DNA from 2 places in the Streptomyces sp. NPDC002784 genome. Region 2 is predicted to be linked to the other one. Evidence: riboswitches for the same ligand, from Rfam matches in the RefSeq annotation. Region 2 holds a riboswitch; the other holds the start of a gene.
What was found. A riboswitch is a leader RNA that binds a small molecule or an ion and turns the genes downstream of it on or off. The one in region 2 is predicted to bind glycine.

Region 1 (7,398 bases), on a different contig from region 2:
GGCGCTGCTGCGGGCGCTGTCGCCGCTGGTGGAGCCGTTGAGTCTGGACGAGGCGTTCGTCGATCTGGAGGCCGGGGGAGCGGCCTGGGACGAGGCGTCGGCGCGGCTGGCGGGGGCGAAGCTGCGGGCGGACATACGGGCGGTCACCGGGCTGACCGGGTCCGTGGGGCTCGCCGCGTGCAAGATGCTCGCGAAGATCGCGTCCGAGCAGGCCAAACCGGACGGTCTGGTGGTGATCGAGCCGGGGAGCGAGCGGGCGATGCTGGGGCCGATGCCGGTGCGGACCCTGCCGGGGGTGGGGCCGGCCACTGGGGATCATCTGCGGCGGGCCGGGATCCACACGGTCGAGGAGCTGGCCGAGGCGGGCGAGGACGAGCTCGTGCGGATGCTGGGGAAGGCGCACGGGCATGCGTTGTACGCCATGGCGCTGGCGCGGGACGAGCGGCCGGTGGTGGCTGAGCGGGAGACGAAGTCGGTATCCGTGGAGGACACGTACGACGTGGACATCCATGACCGGGTGCGGGTGGGGCTGGAGGTGCAGCGGCTCGCGGATCGGTGTGTGCGGCGGTTGCGGGAGGCGGGGTTGTCCGGGCGGACCATCGTGCTGAAGGTGCGGCGGTACGACTTCTCCACGCTGACTCGGTCCGAGACGTTGCGGGGGCCCACGGATGATCCGGCGGTCGTGCGGGAGGCCGCGGGGCGGTTGCTGGAGTCGGTGGACACGACGGGGGGTGTGCGGTTGCTGGGGGTGGGGGTCAGTGGGCTGGCCGACTACACGCAGGAGGATCTGTTCGCGCAGGCCGCGGGGGAGCGGGGTGCGGAGGATGTGGGGGAGGACGGGGCCGGCGGGGCCGGCGGGGTCGGCGGGGCTGGGGTTGTGGGGGCGGTTGCGGAGGTGGGGGCGGCTGTCGAGCGGCGGTGGGCTGCTGGGCATGACGTCCGGCATGCGGAGTTCGGGCATGGGTGGGTGCAGGGGAGTGGGGTGGGGCGGGTGACTGTGCGGTTCGAGACGCCGGAGTCCGGGCCGGGGCGGGTGCGGACGTTTCGGGTCGATGATCCTGAGCTTGTTCCTGCGGAGCCGTTGCCGTTGGTGCCGCGGCGGCCTGGGGTTGCTGTGGATGAGATGCGGGCGTGAGGGGGCGGGGTTGGTGGGGGGGGGCACTCGCCCGCGTTGGCGGGGTGCCGCTGCGCCCACCCGTGCCGCCCCAGCGGCACGACTGCCCGCAGCGGCGGCGGGCTGGGGCGGGGGCGGGGTGGCCGCGGGCCGGGGGTTGTGCGGGCGGTGGGCTGTTAGGGCTGCGGGCAACAGGTTGAGGGCTGGGCGGCTGTGCGGCAACGGGGCGCGTGGGCTGTGGGTTACACGGCATGCGAATTGCAGCTACGGGCACGCGGCCACGCAACTAGGGGGCCGAGGGACGCGGCCGCTCCGCTGCGGGCGTGCCGCAGGCACTGGGCGGCGGGGCGCGGCCAACCAGCTGCGGGGGGCGGAGGGAGGCGGAGGCTTAGCTCCTGGGGCTGCGAGGGGGTGCCCGGTTGCGGGTTGTGGGGTTGTCGGGTGGGCGGTTGCGTCGGTGAGAGGGGGGTGGCTGTAGGGGCTTAGGTGTCTGCTTCTTCTGTGCCTGCCAACTTGCCGAAGTCGTGGTCGGGGGGTGTGGGGGAGGTCAGGTCCAGGCCGTAGTGGTGGTAGAGCTGGAGTTCCTGTTCCGGGGAGAGGTGGCGGCCTACTCCGAAGTCGGGGGCGTCCTTGATCAGGGAGCGGTCGAAGGGGACGCGGAGGGTGCCGTCCACCAGTTCGCTGGGCTCCAGGGGGACGAAGGCGTCCCTGCTGAACAGGCCCGTTCGTATGGCTGCCCACTCCGGTACGCCGGTGGCATCGTCGAGGTAGACCTCGTCGATGGTGCCGAGCTTCGTACCGTTGCGGTCGAACGCCTTGCGGCCGATCAGGTTGCGCGGATCGATGTCGGTCTGCACGTGCCCTCCACTTGGTCGCAACTCATCCGTAAGCACTACGAAAGAGCACATTCGGGCGCGCGGCCACTCGAACGCCTGGCCGTTGACCTCGCTGGTAGGCTGACAGCGGCTGCTGACCCCGTGCGGGAGAGTCCTCCGGACACCATCCGGAGGCGCCGAAGGAGCAAATCCTCCCCGGAATCTCTCAGGCCCACGTACCGCACGGACGAGGTCACTCTGGAAAGCAGAGCGGGTGTCGACGGCTTCCGCTCTCACCGACGGTGAAAGCCGGGCGCCCTCGTGCCCCCGGTGAAGCTCTCAGGTTGAGATGACAGAGGGGGAGGCCGTCCGGGTACCCGTGCCGTGGTGCCCCTCGAAGGTCGTGTCGACCAGGAGGCCTCCGCAATGACCGCCTACCGCATTCCGCTCTCCGAGCTCGAACAAGGGATCCCCTTCGAGCAGCGTCACATCGGTCCTGATCATGAGGCTCGGGCCAAGATGCTCGCCCAGGTCGGCTACGGCTCGCTGGACGAGCTGACCGCCGCCGCGGTGCCGGACGTGATCAAGAACGCCGACGCCCTCGACCTGCCGGGCGCGCGGAGCGAGGCCGAGGTGCTCGCCGAGCTGCGGAGCCTTGCGGACCGCAACCAGGTGCTCGACTCCATGATCGGGCTCGGTTACTACGGCACCTTCACGCCGCCGGTCATCCTGCGCAACGTGATGGAGAACCCGGCCTGGTACACGGCCTACACGCCGTACCAGCCGGAGATCTCGCAGGGCCGCCTGGAGGCCCTGCTGAACTTCCAGACGATGGTCGCCGAGCTCACCGGGCTGCCCACCTCCGGCGCCTCGCTGCTCGACGAGGGCACGGCCGCCGCCGAGGCCATGGCGCTGTCCCGGCGCATGGGCAAGAACAAGAAGGGCCTGTTCCTCATCGACGCGGACGCCCTTCCGCAGACCATCGCCGTGATCCAGACGCGGGCCGAGCCCACGGGCGTCGAGGTGGTCGTCGCCGACCTGAGCGAGGGCATTCCGGCCGACATCGCCGCGCGCGAGATCAACGGCGTGCTCATCCAGTACCCCGGCGCCTCCGGTGCCGTACGGGACATCAAGCCCGTCATCGAGCAGGCCCATGAACTCGGGGCGCTGGTCACCGTGGCCGCCGATCTGCTCGCGCTGACGCTGCTGACCTCCCCCGGCGAGCTGGGCGCGGACATCGCGATCGGCACCACGCAGCGCTTCGGTGTGCCGATGGGCTTCGGCGGTCCGCACGCCGGTTACATGGCCGTGCACGAGAAGTTCGCGCGCAGCCTGCCCGGGCGGCTGGTCGGGGTGTCCGTGGACGCCGACGGCAACAAGGCCTACCGGCTCGCGCTCCAGACGCGTGAGCAGCACATCCGCCGGGAGAAGGCGACCAGCAACATCTGTACGGCGCAGGTGCTGCTCGCCGTCATGGCCGGCATGTACGCCGTCTATCACGGGCCCGAGGGGCTGAAGAGCATCGCCCGGCGGGTCCACCGGTACACCTCGATCCTGGCCGCGGGGCTCACCGCCGGCGGAGTCGAGGTCGTGCACGGCTCCTACTTCGACACGCTCACCGTGCGGGTGCCCGGTCGGGCCGCCGAGGTCGTCGCGGCCGCGCGGGACAACGGCGTGAACCTCTGGCCGGTCGACGCCGACCACGTCTCCCTCGCCTGCGACGAGACCACCGGCCGGGCCCAGCTCGCCGCGGTGTGGAGCGCCTTCGGGGTGGACGGGGACGTCGAGGCGCTGGACGCGCGGGCCGAGGACGCGCTGCCCGAGGCGCAGCTGCGCGGGGACGAGTTCCTGGCCCACCCGGTCTTCCACCAGTACCGCTCCGAGACCGCGATGCTGCGCTACCTGCGCCGCCTCGCCGACCGTGACTACGCGCTCGACCGCGGCATGATCCCGCTGGGCTCCTGCACGATGAAGCTCAACGCGACGACCGAGATGGAGCCGGTCACCTGGCCGGAGTTCGGCCAGCTGCACCCCTTCGCCCCCGCCGAGCAGGCGCAGGGCTACCTCACGCTCATCCAGGAGCTGGAGGAACGTCTCGCCGAGGTCACCGGGTACGACAAGGTCAGCCTCCAGCCGAACGCCGGCTCGCAGGGTGAGCTGGCCGGTCTGCTCGCCGTCCGCGGCTACCACCGGGCCAACGGCGACGAGCAGCGCACCGTCTGCCTCATCCCGTCCTCCGCACACGGCACCAACGCCGCCAGCGCCGTGATGGCGGGCATGAAGGTCGTCGTCGTCCGGACCGCCGAGGACGGCGAGATCGACGTCGAGGACCTGCGGGCGAAGATCGAGCAGTACCGTGACGAGCTGTCGGTGCTGATGATCACGTACCCCTCGACGCACGGCGTCTTCGAGGAGCACGTGGCCGACATCTGTGCGCAGGTGCACGAGGCGGGCGGGCAGGTCTACGTCGACGGCGCCAACCTCAACGCGCTGGTGGGCCTGGCCAAGCCGGGTCACTTCGGCGGTGACGTCTCGCATCTGAACCTGCACAAGACCTTCTGCATCCCGCACGGCGGCGGTGGCCCGGGCGTCGGCCCGGTGGGTGTGCGGGCGCACCTGGCGCCGTACCTGCCGAACCACCCGATGCAGCCGAGCGCCGGGCCCGAGACCGGTGTCGGGCCGATCTCGGCGGCGCCGTGGGGCTCCGCGGGGATCCTGCCGATCTCGTGGTCGTACGTCCGGCTCATGGGCGGCGAGGGCCTGAAGCGGGCTACGCAGGTCGCGGTGCTCAGCGCGAACTACATCGCCAAGCGCCTCGAGCCGCACTACCCCGTGCTGTACACCGGCCCGGGCGGGCTCGTCGCGCACGAGTGCATCATCGATCTGCGGCCGCTCACCAAGGCGACCGGTGTGAGCGTCGACGACGTCGCGAAGCGGCTCATCGACTACGGCTTCCACGCGCCGACGATGTCCTTCCCGGTGGCCGGCACGCTGATGATCGAGCCGACCGAGTCCGAGGACCTCATCGAGCTGGACCGGTTCTGCGAGGCGATGATCGCCATTCGCGGGGAGATCGAGAAGGTCGGCTCCGGCGAGTGGGCCGCGGACGACAACCCGCTGCGGAACGCTCCGCACACCGCCGCCGCGCTGGGCGGGGACTGGGAGCACGCGTACAGCCGCGAGGAGGCCGTGTTCCCGGACGGGGTCTCGGCCGCGGACAAGTACTGGCCGCCGGTGCGCCGTATCGACCAGGCCTTCGGCGACCGGAACCTCGTGTGCTCGTGCCCGCCGATGGACGCGTACGAGGGCTGATCCGGCGCAGGCGAGGGGCTCCGCCCGGGCTGTACGGCTCGGGGGAGCCCTTCGCTGTGCCTAGGCCGGGTAGGCGTGGGTCTGCGTCGCCTTGACCGTGGCCCAGACCGGGGCGCCCGGGTGCAGGTCCAGCTCCGCCGCGGCGACCGTGGTGAGGTCGGCGGCGAGGGGGAGTTCGCCGGTGAGGTCGGCGCGGATCTGGTCGCCGTGGGTTTCCAGCCCCTCCACCTGACAGTGCCAGAGGTTGCGGGCGCTGGCGCCGGTGGGGCGGTCGCGGAACAGGGTGACGGCGCCCGGGGGGAACGCGACGAAGACCGGGCCGGTGAGGTCCTCCGTGGTGGTGATGACGGGACCCGCGTCCAGCCGGACCGTGTGGCCCGCCGCCGTGCCCTTGTAGAGGTTCAGGCCCACCAGCTGGGCGATGTAGTCCGTGCGGGGGTGGCGGGCGATGTCCGAGGGGGTGCCCTCCTGGACGATCCGGCCCTGCTCGATGACCACCAGGCGGTCCGCCAGGACCATGGCGTCCAGGGGGTCGTGGGTGACCAGGACCGCCACCGCCGCGAACTCGGCGAGATGCCGGCGCAGCTGGGCCCGGACCTCCAGGCGGGTGCGGGCGTCCAGGGCCGCCAGGGGCTCGTCGAGGAGCAGGAGGCGCGGGTTCGTGGCGAGGGCCCGGGCCAGCGCGACGCGTTGGGCCTGGCCGCCGGAGAGGTGGCGGGGTCTGGCGTGCGCGTGGTCGGCGAGGCCCATGCGGTCCAGCCAGGTCCGCGCCCGGGCGCGGGACTCGGCCTTGGTGGCGCCTTGGCAGCGGGGGCCGAAGGCGACGTTGTCGAGGGCGGTGAGGTGGGGGAAGAGGAGGTAGTCCTGGAAGACGACGCCGACGGGGCGGTGCTCGGGGGGCGTGCGGTCCAGGGGGGTGCCGTCGAGGCGCAGGTGGCCGGCGGTCAGGGGGACCAGGCCGGCGAGGGCCCGCAGGGCGGTGGTCTTGCCCGCGCCGTTGGGGCCGAGCAGGGCCACGACGTCGCCGGGGGCGGCGGTGAGCTCGATGTCCAGGTGGAAGGTGTCCCGGTCGACGATCAGGTGGGTGTCCAGGCCCGGGCGGGTGTCGGTCATGGGGTCGCCATCCATCGGTCCCGTAGTGCTGCCAGCACCGTGATGGACACCGCGAGGAGCACCAGGCTCAGGGCGATGGCGGCTGCCGGGTCGGACTGGAGGGCCAGGTAGACCGAGAGGGGCATGGTCTGGGTGCGGCCCGGGAAGTTGCCCGCGAAGGTGATGGTGGCGCCGAACTCGCCCAGTGCGCGCGCCCAGGCGAGGACCGCTCCGGCCGCGATGCCCGGGGCGATCAGCGGCAGCGTCACCCTGCGGAACGCCGTGAAGCGGGACGCGCCCAAGGTCATGGCCGCCTCCTCGTAGCGGGGATCCGCCGCCCGGAGCGTGCCCTCGACGCTGATGACGAGGAACGGCATCGCCACGAAGGTCTCCGCCACCACCACGCCCGCGGTCGTGAAGGGGAGCGTGACGCCGAACCAGCTGTCCAGCCACTGGCCCACCACGCCGTTGCGGCCCAGCGCCAGGAGCAGCGCCACACCGCCCACCACCGGGGGCAGGACCAGCGGCAGGGTCACCAGGGCGCGGACCAGGCCACGGCCGGGGAAGTCGGTCCTGGCCAGCAGCCAGGCCAGCGGGACGCCCAGGAACAGGCTCAGGGCGGTGGCCGCCGTCGCGCAGAGCAGGGACAGGCGCAGGGCGTCCCACACCTCGGGGCTGGTCAGCTGGTCCGGCAGGGTGCTCCACGGGGTCCGGACCAGCAGGGCGATCAGCGGGACGACCAGGAACGCCAGACCCAGCAGCGCGGGGAGCAGCAGCGGCAGCGGCACCAGGCGGCGCCGCGGGCGCCCGGGGCCGCCTTTCGAGGGCGCGGCGGGGTGCGTCACGGCTTCAGGAACCCGGCCTCGGTCAGGACCCTCCGGCCCTCGGCGGACCGCACCAGGGCCATGAACGCCTTGGCCGTGTCCGGATTCGGCGCGTCCTCGAGGAGGGCGATCGGGTAGTCGTTGACGGCGTCGGCGGCCTCGGGGAAGTCCACGCCGTCCACCTTGTCACCCGCCGCCTGCACATCCGTCCGGTACACGACGGCGGCGTCGGCCTCCTTGA
Region 2 (7,398 bases):
ACTGCATCATGTGCAGACCGATGTTCTGCTTCTTGTTGAACGTCGGCACACCCGCGGCGTCGGTGAAGTACTTGCCCGACGGGTACTGCTTCAGGGTGGCGTCGATGCCGACCTTCTTCAGCGAGTCGATGATCGCGGTGGCGGAGTCGATCTCCGCCGGGCGGTCGCTGCGCGCCGAGATGTTGGTCTTGATCGACGTCTTGCCGCAGGCCTTGAGCTGCTCCTTGGCCTTGGCGACGTCACCCTTGTTGCCGGGGGTGGCGTACAGGTCGGACTTCTCGTAGCCCGGGATGTCCGGCGGCAGGACGGTGGTGGCGATGTCACCGCGGATCGGGCCGCCGAGGGCGGTCTGCACCGAGACCTTGTCGACCGCGAACTGCACGGCCTTGCGGCACTCGACCTTGTCGAACGGCGCGAGCTTGGTGTTGATCGCCATGTAGACCAGACGGCCACCGAAGGTGTTGTCGGTGTTGGCCTTCATGTCCGAGGAGTTGACGACCTTCGCCTGGGTCGCGGCCTGGACGCCCGTACCACCGAGGTCGATCGCCTTGCCGGCCATGACGTCCTGGTCGATCGTCTCGGCGTTGACCTTCAGCTTGACGACGATCTTGTCCGGGTACTGCTTGCGCAGCGGGTCGGTCTTGGCGTCCCAGTTCTCGTTGCGGACGAGGACGACCTGCTTGCCCTCTTCGTAGCTCTCGAACTTGTAGGAGCCGGAGGACACGATGCTCTTGACGTAGTCGACGCCCTTGTCCTTCGCCTTCGGCACCGGGGCCGTCTGCGGGGTGGCGACCAGGTAGTCGAACTCCTGGAAGGCGCGGTTGAGCTTGAAGACGATCGTGCTGTCGTCCGGCGTCTCGATGGACGACAGGCCCTTGTCGCTCTTGTCCTTGTACGGGCCCTTGTACTTGTCGCCGTCCTCGAGGAACTGCTGGAAGTAGTTGGGGCCGAGGGAGAGCACGTCACGCGCGAAGTTCGAGCGCTCGACCGCGTACTTGACGTCCTTGGACGTGATCGGCGTGCCGTCCTCGTACTTGAGGCCCTCACGCAGCTTGTACGTCCAGGTCTTGCCGCCGTCGCTGGGCTCACCCGGAGCCGACGCGAGGTCGGGGACCAGCTCGTTGCCGGCCTCACCCGCGGCGGGCTTGAACGTCATCAGCGGGCGGGCGTACAGCCGGCTGAGGTTGTACATGTACGCGTAGTACGTGTTGCCCGGGTCGAAGGAGTCCGGCACGTCCGAGTACTCGTACGTGACCGTGCCCCCCTTCGCGTCGGAGGCGTTGACGACACCCTTGGTCGCGGCGTCGGCGCCGGCCGACTTGTTGTTGCCGTCGCCATTGTCGTTGTTGTCATCGGCCTTGCTGCAACCCGAAAGCACCAGGCTCACAGTGCCGATAGCCGCGATTGCGGCCAGCGCTGACCTTCGCATGATGGTCTGCTTCCCCTCCATAGGTGGAAACTTGATGGGCTCTCGACGCGGCCGCATGTCAGCGGCTGCGCGGGTCGAGAGCGTCACGGAGTCCGTCGCCGAGCAGGTTGAACGCCAGGACGGTGACGAAGATGGCGAGGCCCGGCACGATCATGAACTGCGGGTCGACCTCGTAGAAGTCGACCGCCTGGTTGAGCATGCCGCCCCACGACGCCTGCGGGGGCTGGATGCCGACGCCGAGGAAGCTCAGACTGGCCTCGAAAAGGATGTTCGTCGGGATGAGCAGCGTCGAGTAGACGATGATCGGGCCGACCAGGTTCGGGAGCAGTTCCCGGAAGAGGATGTACGGGCCCTTGGCGCCCATGCCCCGGGAGGCGTCGACGAACTCACGCTCCCTCAGGGCCAGGGTCTGACCGCGGACGATACGGCCCAGGTACGGCCAGTTGAAGAAGCCGATGATGAAGATCAGCACGGTGATGTGCAGCGGCAGACCCTCCAGGCCGAAGGCACCGCCCTGCAGCGTCGCCGAGATGGCGATGGCGAACAGCAGCAGCGGGAAGGCGAGGAAGGTGTCCATCAGCCGGCTGATGATCGCGTCCACGCGCCCGCCGTAGTAACCGGCGATCACACCGAGGACCGTGCCGATGGTGTTGGACAGGATCGTGGCCCCGAACGCGACGACCAGGGACACCCAGGAGCCCTCCAGGATGCGGGTGGCGATGTCCCGCCCGAACTTGGGCTCGACGCCCAGCGGGTGGTCCAGGCTCATCCCGCCGAAGTCCCCTGTGGGCAGCGAGGTGTTGGGGTCGATCAGATCCTGGTTGAAGGCGTTGGGGTCGAGACCGAAGAGGGCCTGGATGGGCCGGGACAGGACGGCGAGCAGCACCAGCAGGATGACGACGATGCCGCCGGCCACGGCGACCTTGTCCTTCTTGAACCGGGTCCAGGCGATCTGTCCAAGGGAGCGGCCCTCGATCTGCCCCTTGTCGGCACCGCTGAGGACAGCTTCCGGCTGTGCCTCGGCCGCCTTCGTGGTCTCGATCGGTGCGGTCACAGTGACCCGACCCCTCTCGCCGGTGGTGACCGGCCTACGCCCGCCGTGGATTACGGCTTTGTCGACTTGCACTCGATCACAGGATCGACCGATCCCATGTCTGACTCGGGAGTCTTCAGCGTCGTCACGATCACCCGCCAGGTCTGGCGGCGAAAGTATGCGCAACCGTGATGATGCACTGGGGATTCCGTTATCCGAACAGCAGATGACGGAGGCCGAACGGGAGGGAGTTGGGACACATCGGTCGATAGGCGACATTCGGCGTCATCTACGCGCGAAGAAATGTGTCGGGTCCGTGAACGGCCGACGGCCCGTCATAGGTCAGTAGCCGCCCTGTACCGGTGGGTAACCGTACCCGGCGGCGGGCGCCTGCGCCGCGTGGGCGTCACGGTCGTAGAAGGGGCGGGCGTTCGCCCGCATCCACAGCGCGACCGGGTCGTACTCGTCGGACATCGCCACCGTGGAGACCGGCAGCCCGTCCGGGACGGCGCCGATGGACTGCTGCATCATCGCGCGCACCGAGTCCACGGCGGGCGGGCTGGTGTCGTACACGTCCAGGCCGATGGCGAGGTACGGCGCTCCGAGCGCGGGCTGCACCCAGGCGCGGCGCAGCGCGCGGACGGCCGGGGTGCGGTGGGCGTTCTGCGCGAGCAGGGCGTAGAAGTGCGGGATCTCGATGCCGGGTTCGGACAGCCGCAGCGGGCCCGCGGGCTGGCGCTCCAGACCGGTGGCGATCCGCCGCAGGTCGAGCCACGGGATGCCGACGCCGCCGCCCGGTGCGTGCGGGTTCAGCCAGAGGCCGAAGTGGTCGGGGTACAGCGTGCGGGCCACGTCGACTCCGTCGACGACCTCGTAACTGCGGTTCCAGCCGCTGGCCGAGAGCTCCTGGGCGGAGGTGACGCAGGGGGCGTAGCCGTAGCCGTCGACCTCCATGTTCCCGTACTGGGCGTCCGGGGAGCCGGCCTGGCCGTGCCACAGCAGCATCCAGATCTGGCCGGAGTTCGGGGTCGCGAGCGCGCGCAGCAGCGCCTCGTAGGCGTCGTAACGCCCGGGCGTGACCTGGCGCAGCATGTGCTCGACCTGCCCGGCCGCGATGCCGCTGGCGCTCACCTGTACCGCCCCTTCACCTTTTCTCCGACCGAGCCTTGGGCCTAGCTTAAGCCCGCCTGCGGGGGTGGGACTTGGTCCGGTCGCGCGTCTGCGGCTTTCGTCGTGGCTGGTCGCGCCCCGCGGCGCAGCCGCACATCGACACAGCCCGCGCCCCCAGGTGTCTTCACCGGCCCTGTGTGTAGAAGGGCCGCACTTTTTCCCGCATCCAGATCGCCACCGGGTCCTGGGCCGCCATGTCCAGGAGGATCAGGTTGACGGGCCAGTTCGTGGGGACCCTGCCGAGGGCCCGCCCCAGGGCGTCCATCGGGGCCGTGCGCAGGTCGCCCTCCCAGTCGGAGAGCTCGACCCCTATGAACATCACCGGGTCCGCCGTCTCGATGGCGGCCAGGCAGCGGCGGGCCGTGGTGACCACGCCGGTCGTCGCGAACTCTGCGGAGGCGGCGGACAGGAAGTCGACCGGGTCGTCCTGCCAGTCCGGCTCGTACAGCTTGACGCGGCCGCCGCTCGCCGGGCCGTCCAGCGGGGTGCGGCCCACGCGGCACAGCTCGGCCACCGCCGGCGGCGGAAGGGGGATGCCCACCACGCCGTCCGGGTTCACCGCGATGCCCACCTGCGGCGGCAGCCCGCGGGCGAACTCCACCGCCGGGGCGATCGTGTACGACATGTGCGAGCCGACGACCTGGCGGAACTGTTCCTCGGAGCTGAAGACCGGGACATAGGCCTGGCCCTCGATCTCCAGCGTGGGCAGGTCCAGCGGGCCGCTGTGCGGGCCGCCGCCGGAGGGCAGCGGGACCCACAGGAAGCTGCGGCCGAGGACCTCGATGATCCGGCCGCCCGCGGTGGGGACGCCGAGGGAGGCGGAGAGCACCTCCTCCAGCTCGTTGCCGGGCCATCCGCCGTGCGGATGGGGGTGTGCCTGCGCCGGAAAGTCCGCGGGGAGATCCGCCGGGAAGTCCATCTGTCTGACCGCCTGCCGTGAACCACTGATGTGGCTGAAAAGGCTAGCGCCTGCCCGGCCGCCCGGGGTCAGCCCGTGAAGCCGATCCGCCGCAGCGCCCCCGCCGCGGGCCGGTCGATCAGGACCGCCGAACCGCAGCCCGGCGGCAGCTCGCCCTGCTCCACCGCGCGCAGCAGCCGGCCCGCCGCCGAGCGGTGCCGCAGGAAGGCGTACCGCGAGACACCGCGCCCGCGCTCGCGCTGGCCCTCCAGCGCCTCGTCCGGGGTGACGTCCAGGAGCAGCAGATGCAGCGTGCCGCCCCGGCGCCGCGCCGCGCGGGCCAGCCAGCCGCGCACCCAGGCCTGGGTGCCGCAGTCGTGCACGACGACTCCCTGGTCGGAGCGGAGCGCGCGCCACAGACCGGCGTAGTGCGCGAGCCGGACCAGGGGCCGGTAGACCGCGTACGGCAGGAAGCCCGGCATCCGGGCGTCCCAGCGGTCGCGGGTGTCCTGGGAGTCGATGCGCGGGCCCTTCACGGTCCGCCGCATCAGCGTGGACTTGCCGCTGCCCGGCAGGCCGGTGATCACGACCAGGTCCCGGGGCCCGAAGAGCAGGGCGTGCGGGCTGCGGCCGTCGCGTTCGCGCAGGTCGCGGACGACGGCTGCGGGCAGCGTGCCGCGGGCTTCGAGCGCCGGGGCCGCGGGCTGCTCGGGCAGCGCCAGGCCCGACGTGGTCGCGTACGCCGTGGTCCTGTTCACCGTGATCGTCCTCCTCCGGGTCGGGATCTCCCCTCCCCACTGAACGTAAAGAGAAGGTAATAGGCGATCTCTCGCGTTTTCGTGTGCGTACCGCCACAAGCCGGTTACAGAAGCGGCCTGCCCACGGACGCCCCGGTCATGCAATGATGGCCGCGCCAACTGCATACCGGCCGTTCGAATCCGCGCGGGAGAGTTCCCAGCCTTCAGCTGGGGCGCCGAAGGAGCAAGTCCCTCCCTTGAATCTCTCAGGCCCCGTTACCGCGCGGGCGAGGCACATCTGAAAAGCGGACCGCCGTTTGCCGGTGGTCCCACCCAAGGTGCAAGTCATGCCCGCGTGGTCATGACGAACCTCTCAGGTTCCGATGACAGATGGGGAGGAAAGACCTCGCCGTCATGCCCTGGGAGACGACCGTCCGATGAGCAGTTCCGAACCCCGCCGTACCGCCCTCGATGCCCTGCATCGCTCGCTGGGCGCGACGATGACCGACTTCGCCGGCTGGGACATGCCGCTGCGCTACGGCTCCGAGCGCGACGAGCACACCGCCGTGCGCACCAAGGCCGGGCTCTTCGACCTCTCCCACATGGGCGAGATCACCGTGACCGGCCCGGAGGCCGCCCGGCTGCTGAACTACGCCCTCGTCGGCAACATCGCCTCCGTCGGCGTCGGCCGCGCCCGCTACACCATGATCTGCCGGGCCGACGGCGGCATCCTCGACGACCTGATCGTCTACCGGCTCGCCGAGACCGAGTACATGGTCGTCGCCAACGCCTCCAACGCCCAGATCGTGCTGGACGCGCTGGCGGATCGTTCCGCCGGCTTCGACGCCGAGGTGCGCGACGACCGGGACGCCTACGCGCTGATCGCGGTACAGGGCCCGCAGTCCCCCGGCATCCTCGGCTCGCTCACCGACGCCGACCTCGACGGCCTGAAGTACTACGCCGGGCTCCCCGGCACCGTCGCGGGCGTCCCGGCGCTGATCGCGCGCACCGGCTACACCGGCGAGGACGGCTTCGAGCTGTTCGTGGCGCCCGCCGACGCCGAGAAGCTGTGGCAGGCGCTCACCGAGGCGGGCGCGCCCGTCGGCCTGATCCCGTGCGGTCTGTCCTGCCGGGACACCCTGCGGCTGGAGGCGGGCATGCCGCTGTACGGCCATGAGCTCACCACCTCGCTGACCCCCTTCGACGCCGGTCTCGGCCGGGTGGTCAAGTTCGAGAAGGAGGGCGACTTCGTGGGGCGCGAGGCGCTCACCGAGGCCGCCGAGCGCGCGGAGGGCAACCCGCCGCGGGTCCTGGTCGGCCTGATCGCCGAGGGCCGCCGCGTCCCGCGCGCCGGGTACCAGGTCGTCGCCGACGGCCAGGTCATCGGCGAGGTCACCTCCGGCGCCCCCTCCCCCACGCTGGGCAAGCCGATCGCCATGGCCTACGTGGACGCCGCGCACGCGGCGCCCGGCACGGCCGGCGTCGGCGTGGACATCCGGGGCACCCACGAGCCGTACGAGGTCGTGGCGCTGCCCTTCTACAAGCGCCGGAAGTAGCCACCGGGCGTGACCCGGCGCACCTTTTCGCTGATCACGCACGCCTTCCGCAGTCCCCCCCTTCATCAGCACTCCCCCGCGTACAGGAGAATTCAGGCCATGAGCAACCCCCAGCAGCTGCGCTACAGCAAGGAGCACGAGTGGCTGTCGGTCGCCGAGGACGGCGTCTCGACGGTCGGCATCACGGAGTACGCGGCCAACGCGCTCGGTGACGTCGTCTTCGCCCAGCTCCCCGAGGTCGGCTCCACGGTGGCCGCGGGCGAGTCCTGCGGCGAGCTGGAGTCCACCAAGTCGGTCAGCGACCTGTACTCCCCGGTCGCCGGTGAGATCACCGAGATCAACGAGGACGTCGTCAACGACCCCTCGCTGGTGAACTCGGCCCCCTTCGAGGGCGGCTGGCTGTTCAAGGTCCGCGTGACGGAGGAGTCGGCCGACCTGCTCTCCGCCGACGAGTACACCGCCTTTTCCGCCGGCTGAGGAGTCGTAGACGCATGTCCGTCCTGAACACGCCCCTGCACGAGCTCGACCCGGACGTGGCCGCCGCGCTCGACGCCGAGCTGCACCGCCAGCAGTCC

Region 1: another riboswitch for glycine. It lies ahead of gcvP (aminomethyl-transferring glycine dehydrogenase); the one in region 2 lies ahead of gcvT (glycine cleavage system aminomethyltransferase GcvT).

Annotation. Positions count from the first base shown of each region.
Region 1 covers NZ_JBSFVD010000003.1:550,643-558,040, reverse strand. The annotation lists gene ACWD1Z_RS09835 (DNA polymerase IV) at 1-1,135, shown strand, start outside; gene ACWD1Z_RS09830 (PRC-barrel domain-containing protein) at 1,597-1,971, opposite strand; glycine riboswitch at 2,085-2,181, shown strand; gene gcvP (aminomethyl-transferring glycine dehydrogenase) at 2,356-5,241, shown strand; gene ACWD1Z_RS09820 (ABC transporter ATP-binding protein) at 5,302-6,354, opposite strand; gene ACWD1Z_RS09815 (ABC transporter permease) at 6,351-7,178, opposite strand; gene modA (molybdate ABC transporter substrate-binding protein) at 7,175-7,398, opposite strand, start outside.
Region 2 covers NZ_JBSFVD010000024.1:27,964-35,361, reverse strand. The annotation lists gene ACWD1Z_RS30505 (ABC transporter substrate-binding protein) at 1-1,429, opposite strand, end outside; gene ACWD1Z_RS30500 (ABC transporter permease) at 1,488-2,483, opposite strand; gene ACWD1Z_RS30495 (enhanced serine sensitivity protein SseB C-terminal domain-containing protein) at 2,805-3,593, opposite strand; gene ACWD1Z_RS30490 (enhanced serine sensitivity protein SseB) at 3,757-4,551, opposite strand; gene ACWD1Z_RS30485 (AAA family ATPase) at 4,620-5,288, opposite strand; glycine riboswitch at 5,464-5,559, shown strand; glycine riboswitch at 5,560-5,667, shown strand; gene gcvT (glycine cleavage system aminomethyltransferase GcvT) at 5,705-6,823, shown strand; gene gcvH (glycine cleavage system protein GcvH) at 6,923-7,300, shown strand; gene glyA (serine hydroxymethyltransferase) at 7,315-7,398, shown strand, end outside.